3 regions of the Bradyrhizobium sp. BLXBL-01 genome follow, and region 2 is predicted to be linked to each of the others. Evidence: predicted binding sites of a transcription regulator. Region 2 holds the regulator's gene; each other region holds the start of a gene.
The links. The regulator PhoB, encoded in region 2, activates phosphate uptake and scavenging genes when phosphate is short. The targets are predictions, from matches to a motif close to TGTCATNNANCTGTCAT.
Positions count from the first base shown of each region.

Region 1: the regulator PhoB is predicted to act here: its motif matches at 1,159-1,175, upstream of ACNJYA_RS19660 (DUF2278 family protein).
Region 3: the regulator PhoB is predicted to act here: its motif matches at 949-965, upstream of phnF (phosphonate metabolism transcriptional regulator PhnF).

Region 1 is NZ_CP182471.1:4,231,834-4,234,094, reverse strand. It holds gene ACNJYA_RS19660 (DUF2278 family protein) at 67-1,095, opposite strand; gene mazG (nucleoside triphosphate pyrophosphohydrolase) at 1,286-2,104, opposite strand; gene queC (7-cyano-7-deazaguanine synthase QueC) at 2,232-2,261, shown strand, end outside.
Region 2 is NZ_CP182471.1:7,962,402-7,964,662, reverse strand. It holds gene pstB (phosphate ABC transporter ATP-binding protein PstB) at 1-335, shown strand, start outside; gene phoU (phosphate signaling complex protein PhoU) at 347-1,063, shown strand; gene phoB (phosphate regulon transcriptional regulator PhoB) at 1,078-1,785, shown strand; gene ACNJYA_RS36875 (GcrA family cell cycle regulator) at 2,057-2,261, opposite strand, start outside.
Region 3 is NZ_CP182471.1:969,067-971,327, forward strand. It holds gene ACNJYA_RS04510 (IS1182 family transposase) at 1-65, shown strand, start outside; gene phnF (phosphonate metabolism transcriptional regulator PhnF) at 187-915, opposite strand; gene phnG (phosphonate C-P lyase system protein PhnG) at 1,035-1,511, shown strand; gene phnH (phosphonate C-P lyase system protein PhnH) at 1,516-2,124, shown strand; partial or broken gene ACNJYA_RS04530 (carbon-phosphorus lyase complex subunit PhnI) at 2,129-2,261, shown strand, end outside.

The sequences.
Region 1 (2,261 bases), 3.7 Mb from region 2:
GGGGCACGAACGGCAGCCGACCTGGCGGCGTGCTGACGCTGGTCGGTTGCGGGCTTGATCAGCACATCAGAACGGAATTGTCAGGCCCGGATGTTTGGCTTGCGCCCTGGTATAGGCGACGCCGTGGACCTTGATCCCACGCGTGTCCAGCAGCGAGATAATGCCGCCCTGGTTCGACAATTCCATCGGCTTCTCCACGACGACGGCGAGCGTTCCTCCGGCTGCGATCGTCCCCGACAGCGTCATCTTCTTCTTCTGCTTGTCGGCCAGCTTCCAGCCGGTGAGATCGATGTCGCGATCGGCCGTGTTGAGCAGTGTGACGACTTCGCGCTCCGGCGTCTTCACGGCGTTGACGAGTGCCGCAATGATCCGCACGAGCCCATCCGGCATTTCCTCCGTCGGAGGGGCCGTCGGATCCAGCGGCGCTGTCGGCGTGCCGCCGCCGAGATCAATCGGATGACCGGTCTCGTCGTCAGTGTGCCAGGCCTGCGTCTGGAATTTGAGAAGGACTGCCGTCCATAAGTTTTGCTCCGGGAATTCGAATACGAGCCCGCCGTCCTGCCACGGCCCGTTGTCGCCCGAGAACCTTCCGATGGGATTTCCCTGGTTCATATGGATGTCGTGAATGCCGCGTCCCGGCCTGAAGCCGAAATAATTGTCCGCCTTGGTCTCGGGGCCCCATGTCTCGCCGAACGCGTAGACCATCGCGCTTTCGTCCGAGAGTGCGCGCTGGACGAACTGGTCGAGCTTCTCGTTGAGGTCGTTGTCCGGCCCAGGCACGGACAGCGGCAGCGGCACCATCTCCTGGGGCTGCATCAGATTACCGCGGATGAAGTCCAGCGCGATGCTGTTGGGCTGGGGGGCCTGCGGGTGCAGCCCCTCCGGGAGTGCCGCGAGTCGTTCGGTGATCGGATGGACGAAACGAGATCGCACCAGGAATTCGACCTCGCTTCCGTCGGCCGACTGCACGTTGACGGCAATGCGGAAATCTTCACCGCCGGCGACGATATGGACTTGATAGTGCGGCGACCTGCCGGTGCCGAAACGCATCGCAATCGGGCGTCCCTTGAGGACTGAATAATGTTTCAATGGCATCGCGCTTCACCTGCCGTAGGGGGGGTGGCTGCGTCAGAACTATACAACTTTAGACTGTCTGCGGTGACAATTTCATGGCGGCGGCTTGACGCATCTTTCCGTGCGAGTCGCTGGGGGCGGTCAATCGGGGTACATTGCTGACCGATCGGCGGTGGATGGTGTTGCCGGATCTCTCTGCCACCGCACCCGGCTAAGTGGCGGTCTTGGCCGCATTCCACAACGCGTCCATCTCCGCCAGCGAGGCCTGCTCGAGCGTCCGGCCCTGCGCCGCCAGCGCCCGCTCGATATAGGCAAAGCGCCGCTCGAATTTGGCGTTGGTCGCGCGCAGCGCGGCTTCCGGATCGGCGTCGACGTGACGGGCGAGATTGACGAGGGCGAACATCAGGTCGCCGGTCTCTTCCGCCAGGCCCGCGCGGTCGTTGCGGTCCAGCGCGGCTTCGATCTCGTCGGCTTCCTCGCGGATTTTCTGCAGGACCGCGCGCGGGTCGTTCCAGTCGAAGCCGACCGTGGAGGCCTTGCGCTGCAGCTCCATCGCGCGCGTCAACGCCGGCTGGCCGGCCTTCACGCCCGACAGCAACGACTTGTGCGTCGGCGTCGCTTCCGGCGGCCGGCGCGCGGCGCGTTCGGCCTTTTCCTCGGCCTTGATGCGGTCCCAGACCTCCTTGACGTGGTGCGGGGCGAGATTGCCGTCCTTGTCGGCGAAGACGTGGGGATGGCGGCGGATCATTTTTCGCGTGATGGCTTCGACCACGTCGCCGAAAGCAAAGGCGTTCTGCTCTGAGGCCATCTGCGCGTGGAACACCACCTGAAGCAGGAGATCGCCGAGCTCCTCTCTGAGATCGTCGAGATCGCCGCGGGTGATGGCGTCGACCACCTCATAGGCTTCCTCGATCGTGTAGGGCGCAATCGTCGCAAAGTTCTGCTCGAGGTCCCAGGGGCAGCCGGTCACCGGGGTGCGCAGTGCCGCCATGATCTCGATCAGGCGGGAGATATCGCGGGAAGGGGTCATTGCCGGGCAGTCTCCTGGGGTCCAGAGCCTTATGCCAAAAGCGGACCCCCGATCCCAGCGCAAGGCGGCGGAACAGGCCGATTTCCACCGATTGGCGAGCAAGTCGCGCAATGCTAAAGCGCGGGCCATGAGCGACGCATTTTCTTCCGAAACCGCG
Region 2 (2,261 bases):
TCAATGCCTCCGGCCTGTCGCTCTCCGGCGGCCAGCAGCAGCGCCTCTGCATCGCCCGCACCGTCGCGGTGCGGCCCGAGGTGATCCTGTTCGACGAGCCTTGCTCGGCGCTCGACCCGATCTCGACCGCCAAGGTCGAGGAGCTGATCCAGGAATTGTCCGAGAACTACACGATCGCGATCGTCACCCACAACATGCAGCAGGCGGCGCGCGTCTCCGACAAGACCGCCTTCATGTATCTCGGCGAGCTGATCGAGTTCGACGACACCAGCAAGATCTTCACGTCGCCGAGCGATCGGCGCACGCAGGATTACATCACCGGCCGGTTCGGCTGAGGAGACGGAATATGGGTTCTGAACATACCGTAAAGGCCTTCGACAGCGACCTTCAGGAGCTCACTCGCCTGGTCGCCGAGATGGGCGGCATCGCCGAGCGCATGATCGTCGATTCCGTCGACGCGCTGATCCGCCGCGACGTGGCACTCGGCCAGCGCGTCGTCACCACCGACGCCGATCTCGACGCGCTGCAGAAGCGCATCGAGGAGCGTGCCGTGCTCACCATCGCCCGCCGCCAGCCGATGGCCGTCGACCTGCGCGAGATCGTCGGCGCCATGCGCGTTGCGACCGATCTCGAGCGCATCGGCGATCTTGCCAAGAACATGGGCAAGCGCGTCGCGGCGCTGGAGACGGACTTCCATCCGCTCAAGCTGTTCCGCGGCCTGGAGCACATGACCGACCTCGTGCAGCAGCAGGTCAAGAGCGTGCTCGACGCCTATGCCGCGCACGATTTGCCGGCGGCGATGGCGGTGTGGAAGGGCGACGAGGAAGTCGACGCCATCTGCACCTCGCTGTTCCGCGAGCTCCTCACCTACATGATGGAGGATCCGCGCAACATCTCGTTCTGCATCCACCTGATGTTCTGTGCCAAGAACATCGAGCGGATCGGCGACCACGCCACCAACATCGCCGAGACCGTGTTCTACATGATCGAGGGCCAGGCGATCACCGACAAGCGGCCGAAGGGCGACATGACGACCTTCGCCACGACGGTGCCGAATACCTAAGGAGCGACGACAACATGGGCGCACGCATTATGGTGGTAGAGGACGAGGAAGCTCTCACCGAGCTTCTCCGCTACAACCTCGAAGGCGACGGCTATGACGTCGAGACGGTGATGCGCGGCGACGACGCCGACACCCGCCTCAAGGAGCACATTCCCGATCTGATCGTGCTCGACTGGATGCTGCCGGGCCTGTCGGGCATCGAGCTGTGCCGGCGGCTTCGGACCCGTCCCGAGACCAAGCAGCTGCCGATCATCATGCTCACTGCGCGCGGCGAGGAGAGCGAGCGGGTACGGGGCCTCGCAACCGGCGCCGACGATTACATCGTCAAGCCGTTCTCGGTGCCGGAGCTGCTCGCGCGCGTGAAGGGTCTGCTCAGGCGCGCCAGCCCCGAGCGGCTCGCCACCGTGCTCGCCTATGGCGACATCGAGCTCGACCGCGACAAGCGCCGCGTGGCGCGCTCGGGCCGGCCGATCGATCTCGGCCCGACCGAATATCGCCTATTGGAGTTCTTCCTGGAGCATCCCGGCCGCGTGTTCTCGCGCGAGCAGCTGCTCGATAGCGTCTGGGGCCGCGACATCTATATCGATGAGCGTACCGTCGACGTCCATATCGGCCGCCTGCGCAAGCTGCTCAATCTCGGCCGCGAGCAGGACCCGATCCGCACCGTCCGCGGCGCCGGCTACGCGCTGGATGATCGCTTCGCGAAGGCCGAGCAGACGTAAGATCTGCGAGCTGTTGGTGTGGTGAGCTGCGGCTACACCCTCAACCGTCATCCCGGGGCGCGCCCAGCGCGAGCCCGGGATCTCAGCGCGAGCGCTTGCGCTCGTCGCGATCAACCACAGGACGTGGTTTGACGATGACTCGGAGTGACCATCTCGCGCAACGATCGCGCCCTGTGGTTATGGATCCCCGCCTTCGCGGGGATGGCACCGAGTGAGTTCAGCCGTCATCGTGTGACGGCTGCCGTATGTGCAGCCAACTAATTCCGCAAGCTCAGCGCGTGCTCGGCTTCGCCGGTGCGCGACGGCGGTCCGCTGCGGGCTGATAGGCCACGCGCGAATGCTGGGCGCAATAGGGCAGGCCCGAGAGCGCCTTGCCGCCGCAGAAGAAGAAATCCGGGCTCGATGGATCGCCGACCGGCCAGTGGCACGTCGCCTCGTTCAATTCCAGCAGCGACAGGCGCTGGCTCATCGGCACC
Region 3 (2,261 bases), 1.3 Mb from region 2:
CCGTCGTGCTCTGGTACGCCCTCACCAACAACATCCTGCAAGGGCATCGTCTCGCAAAAGCATAGATAACCAACAGCCTGACGCCGCCGGCTTCCCCCATCAAGGGGCGATACCACCCCTTGATGCCGAAGCCGAAACAAAACGAATTGGCTCACAGGCTCTACGGGTCCGGTGTCGTGGAGAGAGCTACGACTCCACCAAAAACTCCACCCGCTCCGCCGCAAACCGCGAATGCTTGGTCACCAGCGGCCTGCCCGTGAGATCGTGGTCGGTGGCGTCCACCACCAGGATCGGCCGCCCCAGCGCTAGATCGAGACGTGCCGCATCGGTCGCGTCCACGATGCCCGCGGTGATTCGGGTTGCGCCGCGGCGATAGTCGCGGACGCCGAAATGCTCCAGCAGCTTCGTCATCGAGCGCGTCGCCGCGAACACGGCGCCGGCACCCGGGAACAGGTCCGCCGACAGCCAGGTCGTGGAAACGCAAATCGGCGTACGGTCGGCAAGGCGGATCGCTTCGATTCGCACTAGGGGCGCGCCGGTCTTTAGTCCCAGCTCCCGCGCGAGCTCGCGCGTCGCGACGTCATCGGTCGCCTCGATCAGCCGGCCATGCGGCTCGCGGCCATCCGCGCCGACGATCTCTGAGAAGCGCGTGCGCGAGCGCAAGGGATAAGCGAGCTTCTGTGCCTCGACATAGGTTCCGCTGCCGCGCTCCGCGCGCACCAGGCCGCGCTCGGCAAGTGCCGCGAGCGCGCGCCGTACGGTGTGGCGGTTGACGCGATAGGTTTCGGCGATCTCCATCTCGCCCGGCAATTTGTCGCCGGCCGCAAAGCGGCCGTCGGCGATGCCGCGCTCGATGCCGTCGGCAACGAGGCGCCATAGCGCGACGCCCGACGAGGCTGTGTCCTGCATGCTCATGTCGCGGGAAACCTACTCCAGAAATCACAGCATTGTCACGAAACAGTCATGGCGCGTCCTTATGAAGTTGTCTATTATCATAGACAACTTCGATGCGGCAAGTTCTGTCAAAATGTTCGGTGGACCAGGTGACCCAGCACAATGACCAGCAAGCGCAGCGCAAGGCCGCAATGGCGGTGCTGGCGCACGCGGAGGCGGGCGAGATCGCCGCTCGCCTCCGCAACTTGGCCTCGGACCTGCCTTTGCCGGACCATCAGGATCTGCGCACGCCGGAGAACGGCCTCGTCATGCTGCGCGGCCGGGTCGGCGGCGACGGCGCGCCGTTCAATCTCGGCGAAGCCACGGTGTCGCGCGCCGCGGTGCGGCTTGCGAGCGGCGAGGTCGGGTTCGGCTACACGCTCGGCCGCGACGGTGAGAAGGCGCGGCTGATCGCGCTGTGCGATGCGCTGGTGCAGTCCCGCGATTTCGGCGGAGCGGTGGAGCGCGACGTTATCGCGCCGTTGCGCGAGCAGCTTATGGTCAGGCGCAAACAGGCGGCGGAAGAGACCGCCGCGACGAAGGTTGATTTCTACACCATGGTGCGCGGTGAGGGGTGAGATCATGACCACGATTGCGGAACTGCCGCCGGGGTTCGCCGACAAGGTGCTGTCGGCGCAATCGACCTTTCGCTCGGTCATGGATGCCATGGCGCGGCCGGGCTCGGTTCAGCGCATCGTGCCGATGGCGGGGGCGCCTGATACGATGATGCGCGGCACCGCCGCGATCGCGCTGACGCTGTTCGATCACGACACGCCGCTCTGGCTCGATGCGCGGATGGCGGAGAGCGCGGACGTGACGAAGTGGCTCAAGTTCCACACCGGCGCGCCGGTCGTGCAGGATTCATCCATCGCCTCGTTCGCGCTCATCGGCGACGGCGGTGCGCTGCCTTCGCTCGAGCGCTTCGCGCTCGGCACGAGCGAGTATCCGGACCGTTCGACGACCGTGATCATCCAGGTCGACAGCCTCGCCACCGGGCGCAGCTTCGAGCTGCGCGGGCCCGGCATCGATGGGACCGCCACGCTGCAGGCGTCGATCAAGCCTTTCGACCTGTTCGAGCGCCTGCATATGAACGAAGCGCTGTTTCCGCGCGGTATCGATGTGGTGCTGGTCGCCGATGACGCCGTGGTCGCGATCCCGCGCACCACGCGCGTCGTGAGCAAGGGAAGCTAGAAGCATGTATGTCGCAGTCAAAGGCGGCGAACGCGCCATCGAGAACGCCCATCGCCTGCTCGCGCATAAGCGGCGTGGCGACGAAAGCGTTGCGGAAATCGCCCTCGACCAGATCTCGGAGCAGCTCGGTCTTGCCG